DNA from 3 places in the Halomonas sabkhae genome. Region 1 is predicted to be linked to each of the others. Evidence: predicted binding sites of a transcription regulator. Region 1 holds the regulator's gene; each other region holds the start of a gene.
What was found. The regulator sigma-54, encoded in region 1, starts transcription at its own class of promoters, with help from an activator protein. The targets are predictions, from matches to a motif close to TGGCACNNNNNTTGCTNT.
Positions count from the first base shown of each region.

Region 2: the regulator sigma-54 is predicted to act here: its motif matches at 3,184-3,201, upstream of glnL (nitrogen regulation protein NR(II)).
Region 3: the regulator sigma-54 is predicted to act here: its motif matches at 1,874-1,891, upstream of QWY79_RS07340 (P-II family nitrogen regulator).

Region 1 covers NZ_JAUFPM010000015.1:93,795-99,429, forward strand. Annotated here, with positions in the region: gene QWY79_RS09630 (KdsC family phosphatase) at 1-385, shown strand, start outside; gene lptC (LPS export ABC transporter periplasmic protein LptC) at 390-974, shown strand; gene lptA (lipopolysaccharide transport periplasmic protein LptA) at 971-1,501, shown strand; gene lptB (LPS export ABC transporter ATP-binding protein) at 1,498-2,223, shown strand; gene QWY79_RS09650 (RNA polymerase factor sigma-54) at 2,393-3,805, shown strand; gene hpf (ribosome hibernation-promoting factor, HPF/YfiA family) at 3,906-4,217, shown strand; gene QWY79_RS09660 (PTS sugar transporter subunit IIA) at 4,224-4,694, shown strand; gene rapZ (RNase adapter RapZ) at 4,741-5,635, shown strand, end outside.
Region 2 covers NZ_JAUFPM010000012.1:161,930-167,564, reverse strand. Annotated here, with positions in the region: gene typA (translational GTPase TypA) at 1-287, opposite strand, end outside; gene glnA (glutamate--ammonia ligase) at 871-2,277, shown strand; gene QWY79_RS08880 (DUF4124 domain-containing protein) at 2,476-3,042, shown strand; gene glnL (nitrogen regulation protein NR(II)) at 3,285-4,331, shown strand; gene glnG (nitrogen regulation protein NR(I)) at 4,324-5,635, shown strand, end outside.
Region 3 covers NZ_JAUFPM010000008.1:302,968-308,602, reverse strand. Annotated here, with positions in the region: gene QWY79_RS07355 (recombinase family protein) at 1-152, opposite strand, end outside; partial or broken gene QWY79_RS07350 (YifB family Mg chelatase-like AAA ATPase) at 197-1,159, opposite strand; gene QWY79_RS07345 (accessory factor UbiK family protein) at 1,244-1,639, opposite strand; gene QWY79_RS07340 (P-II family nitrogen regulator) at 1,960-2,298, shown strand; gene QWY79_RS07335 (ammonium transporter) at 2,344-3,585, shown strand; gene glnK (P-II family nitrogen regulator) at 3,736-4,074, shown strand; gene QWY79_RS07325 (ferredoxin--NADP reductase) at 4,310-5,086, opposite strand; gene QWY79_RS07320 (LysR family transcriptional regulator) at 5,230-5,635, shown strand, end outside.

The DNA.
Region 1 (5,635 bases):
GCAGGAAGTCGGCGTGCGCGTGGCCCTGATCACCGGACGCGACTCTTCCATGGTCACCGAGCGGGCCACGGCACTGGGAATTGCGCACCTTCATCAGGGCATCAAGCACAAGCTGCCCGTGCTGCGCCGGCTGAGCCACGAACTCGGGCTCGAACTCGACGAGGTGGCCTATTGTGGCGACGACCTGCCCGACCTGGCCCCTATCCATCATGCCGGGGTCGGTATCAGCGTACCCAATGCGCCGCCCTATATCGCCGCCCATGCCGACTGGGTCACCGAGCGCCCGGGTGGCCACGGCGCCGTCCGCGAGATCTGCGATGCCCTGCTCCAGGCCCGGGGAGACTGGGAGGCCATGCTCGCCCGCCACCTGAAGGATCCGGGGTAACATCATGCGACTCCCCAGACCCGGCTTTCGAACCTGGCTGTTTGTGCTGCTGCTGGCCCTGGGCGGCGGCCTGACACTGCTCGACCAGCGCCAGAGCGACTCGCACGGACCGCTGCCACCGAGCACGTCCGGCGAGCCCGATTATTATATCGAGGACCTCGAGGCGACGCGCTATGACGCCCAGGGACTCCCGCATCAGCAGCTGCAGGCGCCACGCCTGTCCCACACGCCCGGCGACGATGTCACCCGACTGGAAAGCCCGGACCTGCGGCTGCGCGATGACAGCGGGCGCCACTGGACGGCACGCGCCGAACAGGGCCGCCTGGAAAGCGGCGGCTCGCCACTGGTGCTCAGCGGCAATGTGCGCCTGGCAGCACCCGAGGAGCGCTGGCAGCTGACGACCCGGGTCCTGCACTACAATGCCGATACGGCTCATGCCTGGAGCGAAGCGCCGGTCACCCTGCGCCAGCCGCCGCAACGCATGCAGGCCGAACGTTTCGATGTCTGGCTCGATGACAACCGGGCCCGACTGACCGACAATGTCCGCGGCCACCATCCGCCGGCAACCGATGAGGACCCCGCGCCATGATGCGACCGACCCTGCCCCCGCTGCTGGGCCTGGCAGTGACGCTGCTGCTGACGCCAGTCCCGCAGGCACTGGCCCTCGAGGGCGATGCCAGTGCCCCTATCCAGGTGGAAGCCGACCGCCTCGAGCTCGATGATCAAGCCGGCACGGCCGTCTATCAGGGCGAGGTGCGCATCCAGCAGGGCAGCATGAAACTGCAGGGTGAGCGCGTGGAAATTCGCCGCAATGATGCCGGTCAGCTCTCGCGGGCCATTGCCACCGGCGGACGGGCCTACATCGAGCAGAAGCCGGCGCCCGATGCCGATCTCGTCCAGGGCTGGGCCAGGCGCATCGTCTACCATGTCGCGGAACGCCGCCTGGAACTGGTCGACCAGGCCGAACTGCACAAGGGCGACGACACCTTCAATGGCGGCTATCTGGAATATTTCCTCGACCGCCGGGTCGTCCAGGCGCGCTCCTCGGCGGAAGGCGTGGAGGGCAACCAGCGCGTGCGCATGACCCTGGAGCCCGAACAGCAGGAAGGCCAATGAAGACGCTGCACGCTAGCCACCTGGCCAAGAGCTACAAGCGCCGCCGGGTCGTCCACGACATAAGCCTGGAAATCGGCCAGGGCCATGTCATCGGCCTGCTCGGCCCCAACGGGGCCGGCAAGACCACTTCCTTCTACATGATCGTGGGACTGGTGCGTGCCGACGCCGGCCGAGTCGGCATCGACGACCATGACCTGTCGAACGCCGCCATGCACGAACGGGCCCGCGCCGGCATCGGCTACCTGCCCCAGGAAGCCTCGATCTTTCGCAAGCTGAGCGTGGCCGACAACATCATGGCGATCCTCGAGACACGCAAGGATCTCGACCGCAGTGGTCGTCGCCAGCGGCTGGAGTCCCTGCTCGAGGACTTCCACGTGACACATATCCGCGACAACGCCGGCATGAGCCTGTCCGGAGGCGAACGTCGCCGCGTGGAGATCGCCCGCGCCCTGGCCACCGAGCCCGACTTCATCCTGCTGGACGAACCCTTCGCCGGGGTGGATCCGATCTCGGTGGGCGAGATCAAGGGCATCATTCGCCAGCTGAAGACCCGTGGCATCGGCGTACTGATCACCGACCACAATGTGCGCGAGACACTGGATATCTGCGACGGCGCCTATATCGTGGGCGACGGTCAGATCATTGCCGAGGGCGATGCCGAGACGATTCTCGCCAACCAGCGCGTGCGTGACGTCTACCTGGGCCAGGACTTCCGCCTCTGACCCCGCACGCCGGGGCTCGGCCCCCGATCGCCAGCCGCCCGTGCAACACAGCATCGTCAAGAATCATGAATCGAGCCACCGGGGCCACTCCATTTGGCCCGAGTCTTGCATGAAGCACCTCGCCGGATTAGGGTAGAAGCTCCAAGACCGTCACCCGGACCCCTCGTCTATGGCCATGAAGGCTTCTCTGCAACTGCGGCTCGGCACCCAGCTGACCATGACGCCTCAGCTGCAACAGGCCATCGCTCTGCTGCAGCTCTCGACACTCGACCTGCGCCAGGAAGTCCAGCAGGCCCTGGAATCCAACCCCATGCTGGAGCTCGAGGAAGACTTCGGCGAACAGGCCGTGAGCGACACGCCGGAAGACGACTGGGCCAGTGAAATTCCCGATCAACTGACCGTCGACAGTGACTGGTCGGACACCTATCAGGATGCCGGGCTGGGCAGCACGGGCAGTGGCGAGGCGCCGGACTTCGAACGCCAGGCCGCCGGCCAGAGCCTGCAGGGGCACCTGACCTGGCAGCTCGCCATGAGCGGCATGCAGGAGCCCGACACACGGGTGGCCGAGAGCCTGATCGACGCCGTGAACGACGATGGCTACCTCGACCAGCCGCTGGAAGACATCCGTGAAGGATTGCGCGCCCAGGGACTGGACGCGCTGACGGACCAGGACATGGAGAGGGTGCTGCAGCGGCTACAGCAGTTCGAACCGACCGGTGTCCTCGCCCGCGACCTTAGCGAATGCCTGCTGCTGCAGCTCGCCGCCCTGCCTCGGGATACGCCCCATCTGCCCCAGGCCAGGCGCCTGGCCCGCCAGTTTCTCGAGGCCCTGGCCAGTGATGACCGACGCCTGCTGAAGCGCCGCCTGAGCCTGGACGACGCGGCGCTCGATGAGGTCATCGCGCTGATTCGAGAGCTTGACCCGCGACCCGGGAGCGCCTTCACCGCCGGCGGCGATGACTATGTCATTCCCGACCTGATCGCGCGACGCGGCGACCAGGGCTGGCAGGTCGAACTCAATCCTGACGCCCTGCCCCGCCTGCGCATACAGCCCGATTACGCGGCGCTCATCCGCCGCGCCGACAAGAGCCAGGACAACCAGTTCCTCAAGGACCACCTGCAGGAAGCCCGCTGGCTGCTCAAGAGCCTGGCCAGCCGCAACGACACCCTGCTGCGGGTCGGCCATGAGGTCATGGTGCGCCAGATCGACTTTCTGGAGCATGGCGAGGAGGCCATGAAACCGCTGATCCTGGCCGATATCGCCCAGACAGTGGAAATGCACGAATCGACGATCTCCCGGGTCACCACCCAGAAGTACATTCACACCCCACGCGGCGTCTTCGAGCTCAAGTACTTCTTTTCCAGTCATGTCGGCGATGGTGACGAGGCCCACTCCAGCACCGCCATCCGCGCCCGCATCCGCAAGCTGATCCAGGACGAGACGCCGCGCAAGCCGCTGTCCGACAACAAGCTGGTCAGCCTCCTCGCCGAGGAAGGCATCGAGGTGGCACGACGCACCGTGGCCAAGTATCGCGAGTCCATGCACATCCCTTCCTCGAGCCAACGCAAGCGCCTGCGTTGAACGTTGACGACAGCGTACGCGGCCAGCGGGCGACAGGGGGTTTGCACGACTCCAAAAAGGGTTACAATCAAGCCACAACCCATGGAGCAAGGAGCGTGTCATGCAAGTCAACCTCACCGGCCATCATGTGGAATTGACCGACGCCCTGCGGGACTATGTACAAGAGAAGCTCGCGCGTCTCGAACGTCATTACGACAACATCACGACCGTACAAGTGACACTCTCCGTGGAGAAGGAACGCCAGCAAGCCGCCTGTACCCTTCACGCCGCCGGCGCCGACCTGCACGCCGAGGCCAAGGACAGCGACATGTATGCCGCCATCGATGCCCTGGCCGACAAGCTCGACAGGCAACTGGTGAAGCACAAGGAAAAATCCCAGGCACGCGCCCAGGGCGCCGCCAGCGTGCGCTGACCCATCATGACTCTGGAAACCATCCTGCCCCCCGAGCGCACCCTCTTCGATGTGCCCGGGGGGAGCAAAAAACGGGTGCTGGAATTCTTCAGCACCTTCATCGCCCAGAATACACCCAGCCTGGACAGCCAGGAGGTCTTCAGCCGCCTGATCGGCCGGGAGCGCCTGGGCAGTACCGGGATCGGCCACGGCGTGGCCATTCCGCACTCGCGGAACCCCCACTGCAAGGCGCCCATCGCCGGCTTCCTGAAGTTGGCCGATGCCATCGACTTCGACGCCGTGGATGGCGAGCCGGTCGACCTGGTGTTCGTCCTGCTGGTGCCCGAAGCCGCCGATGATGCCCATCTGGCACTGCTCGGCCAGGCCGCCGCGGTGATGAACGACGCCGATACGCGCCACGCCCTGCGGCGTGCCGACAGTCAGCACGCCCTTCACGAATGTCTGGTCGAAGCGATCCGCCGACAGTCTTCCGCCTGACGGCCCCCTATGCGGCCTCGCCCCAAGCCTCTTCCAGGAGACCGCCATGCAGATCGTCATCATCAGTGGCCGCTCAGGCTCGGGGAAATCGATTGCCCTGCAGGCGCTCGAGGACCTCGGCTTCTATGCCATCGACAACCTGCCGGCCATGCTGCTTGGCTCCCTGGTCGACGAACTGCGCAGCGACCAGCTCAACCCCTCGGTGGCCGTGAGCATCGATGCCCGCAACCTGCCGCACGCCCTGCAGCGCTTCCCCAGCCTGCTGCAGGAGCTGCGCCAGCGAGACATTCAGTGCCAGGTCGTCTACCTCACCACGGATGCGCGCATCCTGCTGGAACGCTACTCGGCCACGCGCCGACGCCACCCCTTGACGCGCAACAACCGCATGACGCTGGCCGAGGCCATCGATCATGAAGAAAGCGCCCTGACCGAGATTCGCGACCTGGCCGATCTGGTGATCGATACCTCGCGCCTGTCGGTGCACGAACTGCGCAGCCGCATCGCCGACCAGCTCGCCGATCGCGGCTCGGAGGCCCTGGCCCTGACGGTCGAATCCTTCGGCTTCAAGCGCGGCGTGCCCCTGGACGCCGACATCGTCTTCGATGCGCGCTGCCTGCCCAACCCGTACTGGGACCCGTCGCTGCGCGAGTCCACCGGGCGCGACCGCAATGTGGTCGACTTCCTCGCCGGCTACGCCATGGTCGAGGAAATGCAGACCGACATCCGCGCCTGGGTGGAACGCTGGCTGCCCCGCTATCAGGCCAGTCAGCGCAGCTATCTGACCGTGGCCATCGGCTGCACCGGCGGCCAGCATCGCTCCGTCTACCTGGCCGAGCGCCTGGCCCACGACCTGGCCACGCACTATCCCGGCGTGCGTCTCCGCCACCGGGAACTGGGCATACAACTCAGCCGTCTCTCTCCGGAAACGGCCCCCGCACCGG
Region 2 (5,635 bases), on a different contig from region 1:
TCGCCGCCGAAGTCGGCGTGTCCCGGCGTATCGACGATGTTGATGTGGTAGTCGCGGTCTTCCGGGCTATGCCAGCGGATGGCCGTGTTCTTGGCCAGGATGGTGATACCGCGTTCCTTCTCCTGGTCGTTGGAGTCCATGATGCGCTCCTGGGCTTCCGCCTTGCGGTCCAGGGTGCCGGACTGCTGGAGGAGCTTGTCGACCAGGGTGGTCTTGCCATGATCGACGTGAGCGATGATGGCAATGTTGCGAAGGTTCGCGATGTTGGAACTTGCGTTCGTGCTCATAGGGTGTGGATCGCCAGTTTGTACGCACCTATGTACACGTTGTGTTCAGTACCCTAGGCGCGGGGCAGGGAAGTTTAGGGCGCGCATTGTACAGGCTAGGCCGGCCAGGTAATAGCGTATTTGTGTGATACGCGCGGCGGGCCGGGTACAAGGCGCGCCACGGTGGGGTTGGCAAGGGCGTGAGAGCGAAGTGCGGGCGGCTGGCCTGGCCGGTCGGGTGCCGGGACGCGAGCGAGCCGCCACGGTGCACCTTTATGGTGCGTCAGGGTGTTTCGTGCCCTGTTTTGGTTCGCTGAAACGGGCCCTGGATGCCCCTGACGCGGGGGATATCGGCCGCGGCATTCATGTGGGGCATCGCAGGATATAAATATTTCCCTTTGATATCATGTGGTTATTTTTTCATCGGTGTGGCGTGCGCCATTTTGGCACGCTTTCTGCTTCATCATTGCAAACGCCATGGTCGTCCTGGCGGTTGTAGGCAGCTGCACCACTGCGTGCTACAACAATGGCTACCCGACCAGCGGCCAGGACGCTTTGAATACGCTTCAGAGTTAACGAGCCAAGCTCATTTGTGGAGGACCTCATGTCTGACAAGACTCTCGCCCTGATTGAAGAGCACGATGTGAAGTGGATCGACCTGCGCTTCACCGATACCAAAGGCAAGGAACAGCACGTGACCATCCCGGCTCGGGATGTCGACGAAGAGTTCTTCGAGAACGGCCAGATGTTCGATGGGTCTTCCATCAACGGCTGGAAGGGCATCAACGAGTCGGACATGATCCTGCGTCCGGAAGACGGTACCGGCTATCTCGATCCCTTTACCGAAGACGCGACCCTGGTCCTGCGTTGCGACATCATCGAGCCCGCCACCATGCAGGGTTATGAGCGCGACCCGCGTTCCATCGCCAAGCGTGCCGAGGCCTATCTGCAGTCTTCCGGCCTGGGCGACACCGCCTTCTTTGGCCCGGAGCCCGAGTTCTTCATCTTCGACGAAGTGCACTGGAAAGCCGACATCGAAGGCGCCATGTACAAGATCAGCTCCGAGGAAGGTGCCTGGGCCACCGATCGCCACGTCGAGGGCGGCAACATGGGCCACCGGCCGCGCGTCAAAGGCGGCTACTTCCCGGTGCCGCCGGTCGACAGCTTCCATGACATGCGGGGCGCCATGTGCAACACCCTGGAGGCCATCGGCCAGAGCGTCGAAGTGCATCACCATGAGGTCTCCAACGCCGGCCAGAATGAGATCGGCGTCAAGTTCAACACCCTGGTGAAGAAGGCCGACGAACTTCAGGAAATGAAGTACGTGGTGCACAACGTGGCCCACGCCTACGGCAAGACGGCGACCTTCATGCCCAAGCCGGTGGTGGGTGACAACGGCAGCGGCATGCACGTTCACCAGTCCTTCTGGAAGGACGGCCAGAACCAGTTTGCCGGTGACGAATACGCCGGCCTCTCGGAAATGGCGCTGTACTACATCGGCGGCGTGATCAAGCACGCACGCGCCCTGAACGCCTTCGCCAACGCTTCGACCAACTCCTACAAGCGTCTGGTGCCGGGCTTCGAGGCGCCGGTGATGCTGGCCTACAGCGCCCGTAACCGCTCCGCTTCCATCCGCATCCCGTATACTGCCAGCCCCAAGGGCAAGCGCGTCGAGCTTCGCTTCCCGGACCCGACCGCCAACCCCTACCTGTGCTTCGCGGCGATGCTGATGGCCGGCATCGATGGCATCAAGAACAAGATCCATCCCGGCGATGCCATGGACAAGAACCTCTATGACCTGCCGCCGGAAGAAGGCAAGGCCATTCCGACCGTGGCCGAGAGCCTGGATCAGGCGCTGGCGGCACTGGATGCCGACCGTAGCTTCCTCACTGAGGGTGGCGTCTTCACCGACGAGACGATCGATGCCTACATCGAGCTCAAGTCCGAGGATATCGAGCGCCTGCGCATGACGACTCACCCGATCGAGTTCGACATGTACTACAGCTGCTGAGAAGAGGCGGCGCTCGGCGCCGCTCTCCCGGTATCGACAAGGGCACGCCTGCGGGCGTGCCCTTTCTGGCTGCGTCACCGGCCAGTGGTGCCGGCGATGTGGGAAGGCCGCTGGGCCCCGGCCCGGCGAACGCCGCGGCGCTGATCTATAGTCGGGGCGTGAGCCCATGTCGGCGTCGAGAACGCCGGGAGCCTGACCATGACCCGCAATGGCCTGCGGGGCCTGGCACTCTGCCTGACCCTCATTCTCCCCCTGGTCGTATTCGCCGAGACACTGTATCGCGCGACCGATGCCCAGGGGCGGGTGCGCTACTCGGATGACCCGGCCAGCGGCGGCGAGCCCGTCGAGCTGGCGCCGATCAGCGTGGTGCCGGCCCTGCCGGGGGCGTCGGCCGCGCCGACCGCCAGGGACGACGGGCCGCGTCGGGCGGGTGCTTCGCGGCCGGCCTACACCACCTTTGCGATCGCCACGCCTGCCGACGAGAGCACCCTGCCGACCGGTGCCGCGGGTAATGTGCAGGTGCGCCTGGCCATTCGTCCGGCCCTGCGGGCGGGGCATCGGTGGCGCCTGCGCCTCGATGGGGAACTCGTCGGCAGCGCGACGCGTGAGCCGGCCATCCCGCTCACCAATCTGGCGCGGGGCCGTCACCGCCTACAGGCCGAGTTGCTCGATCAAGGCGCACAGGTGCTGCGCCGCACTCCGGCAGTGACGTTGCATGTGCGCCGAGCCAGCGTCAATCGGCCTGCTGCCGCTTCCCGCGACTGACGTCGCAGCCTGCTCGCTGGGTGTGCGTGGGTGGCGCACGGGCTTCTCCAGCCGTGTGCATGCACCATGCTTGTGCACTAAAATGGTGCATAGTGTGAGATGCCGTCATGCGCCGGGGCCCATGTGTCGGCGCCGGTGACATGGCGTGCTTTTTGCAACGATCTCTCCCAGCGGGTCAGGCGTCTCCCGGGATGGCCTGGCCCCGGCCGGATACTTCTTCTTCGCGCACCTCGGGACCGTCCATGTATCAACGCTTGATGGAACATCTCACCACCGCCGTACTGCTGCTCGACGGCGAGTTGCGGCTGCAATGGATGAACCCGGCCGCCGAGGCCCTGCTGGCTCTCAGCCATATGCGGGTGCAGGGCCAGGCGTTGCCGGAACTGATCTCCAGCGAGGCCGACATCGGCGAACTGCTGGCCAAGGCGCGTGACGAGTTTCACCCCTTCACCCAGCGCGAGGCACGCCTGACGCTGGCGACCGGGGACATGTTGACCGTGGACTACACCGTGACGCCCTTGACGGCGGACGAGCTGCTGCTGGAGGTCGAGCCGCGTGACCGTCTGCTGCGCATTTCGCGGGAAGAGGCCCTGCAGACACGGCAGGAGACCATCAAGGTGCTGGCGCGGGGGCTGGCACATGAGGTCAAGAACCCGCTGGGGGGAATTCGCGGGGCGGCGCAGTTGCTCGAGCGCGACCTCGAAGGCTCGCAGTTGACGGAGTTTACGCGAATCATCATCGAGGAGGTCGACCGCCTGCGCGACATGGTGGATGCCATGCTGGGTCCGAACCAGGTCGAGCGGCATGCGTCGCTGAACATTCACAAGGCGCTGGAGCGGGTGCGCTCGCTGCTGGTGGTCGAGCATCCGAGCGTGACCATCATCCGTGACTATGACCCGAGCCTGCCGGAACTCTCGGGGGATGAGGCGCAGATGATCCAGGCCATCCTCAATGTGGCGCGCAATGCCGTGGAGGCCATGACCGAGTCCGATGTGCCGGCGCCCAGCCTGATGCTGCGCACGCGGGCGCGTCGCCAGTTCACCCTGGGCGCCGAGCGCCACCGGCTGGTCTGCGAGGTGACCATCATCGACAACGGTCCGGGGATTCCGGAGCGGCTGCGCGAAACCCTCTTCTATCCCATGGTCTCGGGGCGCGCCGAGGGCAGTGGGCTGGGGCTGTCGATTGCCCAGTCGGTCCTGCATCGCCATCACGGGCTGATCGAGTGCGATTCCGCGCCCGGCCATACCGAATTCCGCCTGCTTATTCCGCTGGAGAAACCTCATGAGTGAAGTCGCTCGCGTCATGATCGTCGACGACGACCGCGCCATCCGCTGGGTGCTGGAGCGGGCGCTGGCGCAGCCCGATCTGGAGGTCGAGTGCGTCGAGCGCGCCGATAACGTCCTGCCCCGCCTGCTCGAGGACCCGCCGGATGTGCTGGTGACCGATATTCGCATGCCGGGCATCGACGGCCTGGACCTGATGGCGCGCGTGCGCGAATCCCATCCGGACCTGCCGGTGATCGTCATGACGGCGCACTCGGACCTCGACAGTGCCGTGGCGTCCTACCAGGGTGGCGCCTTCGAGTACCTGCCCAAGCCCTTCGATGTCGACGAGGCGCTGGCCCTGGTGCGTCGTGCCGTGGCCCATGCCCGGGAGCGTGAGCGCCCGGTCACGCCCCCCGAGGGACTGGAGACCGAGATCATCGGCGAGGCGCCGGCCATGCAGGAGGTCTTCCGCGCCATCGGTCGGCTGGCGCAGTCGCACATCACGGTGCTGATCAACGGCGAGTCGGGGACCGGCAAGGAGCGCGTGGCGCAGGCGTTGCACCAGCACAGCCCACGCGGCAGCAAGCCCTTCATCGCCCTGAACATGGCGGCGATTCCGCGGGACCTGATCGAATCCGAGCTGTTCGGCCACGAGAAGGGCGCCTTCACCGGCGCCACGGCGCAGCGCCAGGGGCGATTCGAGCAGGCCGATGGTGGCACCCTGTTTCTCGACGAGATCGGCGACATGCCGGCCGAGACCCAGACCCGGCTGTTGCGCGTGCTGGCGGATGGCGAGTTCTATCGCGTCGGCGGTCACACCCCGGTCAAGGTGGACGTGCGCATCATCGCGGCGACCCACCAGCACCTCGAGGAACTGGTCAATGAAGGGCGCTTCCGCGAGGACCTCTTCCACCGCCTCAATGTGATCCGCGTGCATCTGCCCAAGCTGGCCGACCGACGCGAGGACATTCCGCGGCTGGCCCGGCACTTCCTGATCGAGGCGGCCAAGGAGTTGTCGACGGACGCCAAGGTGCTGACCGAGGAAGCCGAGACGCACCTGACCCGCCTGCCGTGGCACGGCAATGTGCGTCAGCTGGAAAATACCTGCCGCTGGCTGACCGTGATGGCGTCGGGGCGCGAGGTGATGGTCGAGGATCTGCCCCCGGAACTGCGGGATGCCGAGAGCGTCGGCGTCTCCGGGGACTGGCGCGTCGCCTTCCGCGACTGGGCCGACCGCGCCCTGGCGGCCGGCCACACCCACCTGCTGGAAGAAGCCGTGCCCGACTTCGAGAAGATCCTCATCGAGACCGCGCTCAAGCACACCGGCG
Region 3 (5,635 bases), on a different contig from region 1:
AAGGATGACACCCCTTCGTCTGTGAAGATTTCTTCGATCTTGACCTGGAAACGGCTTTCAAATGCTTCCAGCGGGCTTCTCTGCCTCTCTATGCTGTCGCCCGTTGCTTGGACGGCTGACGAGTAGCGAACGTATGCGATTGCCTTGTTCATGATCAGGGTGCTCATGCCATTCATATTGTTTGACTATACCACCTCCCGTTCTCCATGGGCTCGCGCATGACTTCCAGCACATGGCGCGAGAACTCCGGCAGCTCGTCGAGAAACAGCACGCCGTGGTGCGCCAGCGAAATCTCGCCCGGCCTGGGACGCGACCCGCCGCCCACCAGCGCCACGGCACTGGCCGTGTGATGCGGCCCCCGGAACGGCCGACAGCCCCACTGTTCGGCCAGCGGCAGGCCGCTGACCGAGCGCACCGCCGCCACTTCCAGGGCCTCGTCATCACTCAGTGGCGGCAGTATGCCGGGCAGGCGGCTGGCCAGCATGGTCTTGCCGGTACCCGGCGGTCCGGCGAACAACAGGTTGTGGCCGCCGGCCGCCGCCACTTCCAGGGCACGTCGCGCCTGGTGCTGGCCGCGTACCTCGCACAGATCCGGCTGCGGCGTATCACGCCGCGGAGGCGCCTGCAGCTGGTGCACCGGGAGCTTTTCCTGACCCAGCAGATGGGCCACCACCTCGAGCAGATGCTCTGCCGGCAGCACCTCCAGATCCCCGGCGAGCGCCGCCTCATCGGCATTGGCGCGCGGCACGACCAGTGAGCGGCCGGCCTGACGCGACGCCATGGCCAGCGGCAGCACACCACTCGCCGGGCGCAGGCTGCCATCCAGTGCCAGCTCGCCGACGCATTCCAGCCCCGCCAGGGCCTCGGGCGGAATCTGCCCGGAGGCCACCAGCAACCCCAGGGCAATCGGCAGATCGAAGCGGCCGCCCTCCTTGGGCAGGTCGGCCGGCGCCAGATTGAGGGTGATACGCCGCAGCGGAAACTCGAACCCCGCGTTGACCAGGGCACTGCGTACCCGCTCGCGACTCTCCTTGACCGCCGCCTCCGGCAGGCCCACCAGGGTGATGCCCGGCAAGCCATTCGAAAGGTGGACCTCCACCAGCACCTCGGGCGCCTCCAGGCCGAGGCCCGCCCGGGTGCGAATTATCGCCAGCGTCATCGGCGTTCCCTCGCGCCACCAGTCCGTGAGTCATCCTTGCGTTGACTGTCAGGCTAGACCAGTGGCGGGACGCCTGCCCGCGATTCAGCGGTGTGCCGATTCCGTGTCGTCGGCACCCTGGTTGCCAGCTTGCTCGGGACTCGCCTCGGTAGTGCCCGGGTGCGGAGTCTCGGCGGTGCCTGCCTCCAGCGCGGGCTCGCTGACTTCCTCGGCGTCGGGGTCGCTGGCGGCCACCGAGGCGTCGAGGGCGTCTTCCAGGGCGGCGACCTGCTGTTCAAGGGCTTCGACGCGGCCGCGGGTGCGTTGCAGCACATCCATCAGGATGTCGAAGTCTTCCCGCGAGACCAGCTCGAGGCGGTCGAAGGCGCCCTTGACGACCTGGTGCACGCCTTTCTGGACGTCTTCCGGTGCCTGGGAGGCACCCTGCAGGCGCTCACCAATCTGCTGGGCCAAACGGCCGATGCGATCCTGACTGACCATCTTGTGTCTCCTGAACGACGTATGGGGATCCTCCTGACAGGATACGCAAGGCGCCCGCGCCGCGCATTCTTCTCTCCATGCACGCACCATGCGCCAGACGCTCGCCCATGGTGCGCTGCACCAGAAAGCCGGCACCAAAGTAGTGCGATGGCGCCGGCATGCGTGTCGCCCGGCATCCATCCAGCCGGCTCATTTCGCTCGCATACACCTGAAAATAAAGCGTTATCCCCTTACTGGCATGGTTTGCGCTACTGCCTTGCAAAACATGCACCGTGCGGCATCGCGCCTCACACTTCGATAATCACAAGGGGAACACCGGTATGAAACTGATTACCGCCGTCATCAAGCCCTTCAAGCTCGACGACGTTCGTGAGGCCCTCGCCGACAATGGCGTTCAGGGCATCACGGTCACCGAGGTCAAGGGCTTCGGGCGCCAGAAGGGGCATACAGAGCTGTATCGCGGCGCCGAGTACGTCGTCGACTTCCTGCCCAAGGTCAAGGTGGAGATCGCCGTGGACGATGACCGCCTGGATACCGTGCTGGAGGCCATCTGCAATGCCGCCAACAGCGGCAAGATCGGCGATGGCAAGGTCTTTGTGACGCCTCTCGAGGACGTCATTCGCATTCGAACCGGTGAGCGTGGCGGCGACGCCGTTTGATCGCCTCCCAGCTTCCTGCCTGTTCCCGATACGGAGACGCTTGTCATGACTGAACTCGCCTATGCACTCGATACCTTCTACTTCCTGGTCTGCGGCGCCCTGGTCATGTGGATGGCCGCCGGTTTCTCGATGCTCGAGGCCGGCCTGGTGCGGTCCAAGAACACCGCCGAGATCCTGACCAAGAACATTTCCCTGTTCGCCATTGCCTGCACCATGTACCTGCTGGTGGGCTACTACCTGATGTATTCCAGCGGAGCCGGTGGTGTCATCCCGAGCCTCGGCTTCCTGCTGGGCGGCGAAAACACCGTGGAAGCGGTCACCGCCGGCGGCGATGGGGCGCCCTACTACTCGGCCCGCGCCGACTTCTTCTTCCAGGTGGTGTTCGTGGCCACCGCCATGTCCATCGTCTCCGGCGCCGTGGCCGAGCGCATGAAGCTGTGGGCCTTCCTGGTCTTCAGCGTGATCATGACCGGCTTCATCTACCCGGTCTCCGGCTACTGGACCTGGGGCGGCGGCTGGCTGGCCGAGGTCGGCTTCTCCGACTATGCCGGTTCCGGCATCGTGCACATGGCCGGTGCGGCCGCGGCCCTGGCCGGCGTGCTGGTGCTCGGCCCACGCAAGGGCAAGTACGGCAAGAACGGGACGATCTACGCCATCCCCGGTGCCAACATGCCGCTGGCGACCCTGGGTACCTTCGTGCTGTGGCTGGGCTGGTTCGGCTTCAACGGCGGTTCCGAGCTGAAGGTCTCCGACGTGGCCTCGGCCAACAACATGGCCCAGGTGCTGGTCAACACCAATGCGGCGGCGGCCGGTGGCGTGATCGCGGCATTGGTCCTGGCCAAGGTCTGGTTCCGCAAGGCCGACCTGACCATGGCGCTCAATGGTGCCATTGCCGGTCTGGTGTCGATCACCGCCGACCCGCTGTCGCCGAGCGCCCTGGGCGCCACCCTGATCGGCGGCTTCGGTGGCCTGCTGGTGGTGGCCTCCATCGTGACCCTCGACAAGCTCAAGCTGGATGATCCGGTGGGTGCCATCTCGGCCCACGGCGTGGTCGGCGTCTGGGGGGTGCTGGCGGTGCCGCTATCCAACAGCAGCGCCAACTTCGGCGCCCAGCTCATCGGCATCTTCGGCATCTTCACCTGGGTCTTCGTGGCCAGCCTGATCGTCTGGCTGATCATCAAGGCCGCTATGGGTGTCCGCGTCAGTGAAGAAGAAGAGTACGAGGGTGTCGACCTGGCCGAGTGTGGTCTCGAGGCCTACCCCGAGTTCAACGTCACCAAGAAGTGACGCCGCACTGCCACAGGAAAGTGCACTCAAGACCCCCTGCCAAGGGGGTCTTTTTTATTCTGTTCGCTGCAGGTGTATGCTCTGTCACAATGAAGCCTGCAAGCACGGCGTGCAGCGCCGTGGGCACACGAACCACGCGAGGACAAGACCATGAAACTGGTGACCGCTATCATCAAGCCGTTCAAGCTCGACGACGTCCGTGAATCCCTCTCCGAGATCGGCGTCCAGGGCATCACCGTCACCGAGGTCAAGGGCTTTGGCCGTCAAAAGGGCCACACCGAGCTCTACCGTGGTGCCGAATACGTGGTCGACTTCCTGCCCAAGGTCAAGCTCGAGGTCGCCGTCGACGAGGACATGACCGACCAGGTCATCGACGCCATCACCCAGGTGGCCAATACCGGCAAGATCGGCGACGGCAAGATCTTCGTCACCCCGCTCGAACAGGTCATCCGCATCCGCACCGGCGAAACCGACAAGGACGCGGTGTAATCTCAGGTAAGAGGTAAGAGGTAAGAGGTAAGCCAGGCTCAACCCCACAACCTTGAGTTCCTAGGGTTTTCTTCCCTCTCTCAGCGGCGCAGCCGCGTTCTTCAGACTTCCCGCCCGGACAACGTCCGGGCGTTCTTTCAGCTTATAGCTCCGGGCGCTGCCCGGCAGGGTTTTCTTCCAGCTTAAAGCTTACGGCTTATAGCTCCGGGCGCAGCCCGGGTAGCCCGGGGCCGGGTCATTTCTCGACGAAGGCGCGTTCGATGACGTAGTCGCCGGGGTCGCCCATACGCGGCGAGATGTTGAAGCCGAGTTCGTCGAGCAGGGCGCTGGTCTCGTCGAGCATCGCCGGGCTGCCGCAGATCATGGCGCGGTCCTGCTTGGGGTCGATGACCGGCAGGCCATGGTCGTCGAACAGCTTGCCGCTGCGGATATGGTCGGTCAGGCGGCCGGTGGTGTGGAAGTCTTCCCGGGTCACGGTCGGGTGATAGACCAGCTTCTCGCTGATTTCCTCGCCCAGGTACTCGTGAGCCGGCAGCTCACTGGAAATGAAGTCGCTGTAGGCCAGCTCGCTGACGCTGCGCACGCCGTGGACCAGCACGATCTTCTCGAAGCGCTCGTAGGCCTCGGGGTCCTGGATCAGGCTCAGGAAGGGCGCCAGGCCGGTGCCCGTCGAGAGGAGGTAGAGGTTGCGGCCGGGCAACAGATCATCGGTCACCAGGGTGCCGGTGGGCTTGCGGCTGACCTTGACCGTGTCGCCGACCTGAAGGTGCTGGAGTCGCGAGGTCAGCGGGCCATCCGGCACCTTGATGCTGAAGAACTCGAGGTGATCCTCGTAGTTGGGACTGGCCACCGAATAAGCACGCATCAGCGGCTTACCGTCGACCTCCAGGCCGATCATCACGAACTGGCCATTCTTGAAGCGCAGGCTGCGCTCCCGCGTGGTGCGAAAGCTGAACAGCGTGTCGTTCCAATGGTGAACACTGAGAACTTCTTCTTCGGCAAACTTGCCCATCTTGTCACCCTCATATTCCATGAGCGCATATGCGCGCCACTCGATCTTTGCAATGAATTCTAAGCAAGGTCAGAATATCTGTTAAATGGATTGTATGGATAAAGCTTATCTATAATCTGGATATATGAGTCGGAGACAAAGCCATGCGCTATACCCTGCGTCAGCTCGAAGTGTTCGTCGCCGTGGCGCAATACGAGAGCGTTTCCCGCGCCGCGCGGGCCCTGGCGCTCTCGCAGTCCGCGGCCAGTACCGCCCTGGCCGAGCTCGAACGCCAGTTCGATTGCCGCCTGCTGGACCGCATCGGCAAGCGTCTCAAGCTGAATGCCCTGGGCTTTCAGCTGTTGCCCAAGGCGGTGGCCCTGCTCGATCGCGCCGAGGAGGTGGAGGAGCTGCTGCGCGGCCAGCAGGGCATCGGCACCCTGGATGTGGGCGCCACCCTGACCATCGGCAACTATCTGGCGACCCTGCTGATCGGTGATTTCATGCAGCGTCATCCCGGCAGTCGCGTACAGTTGCAGGTGCGCAACACGCGCACCATCGTCGAAGAGG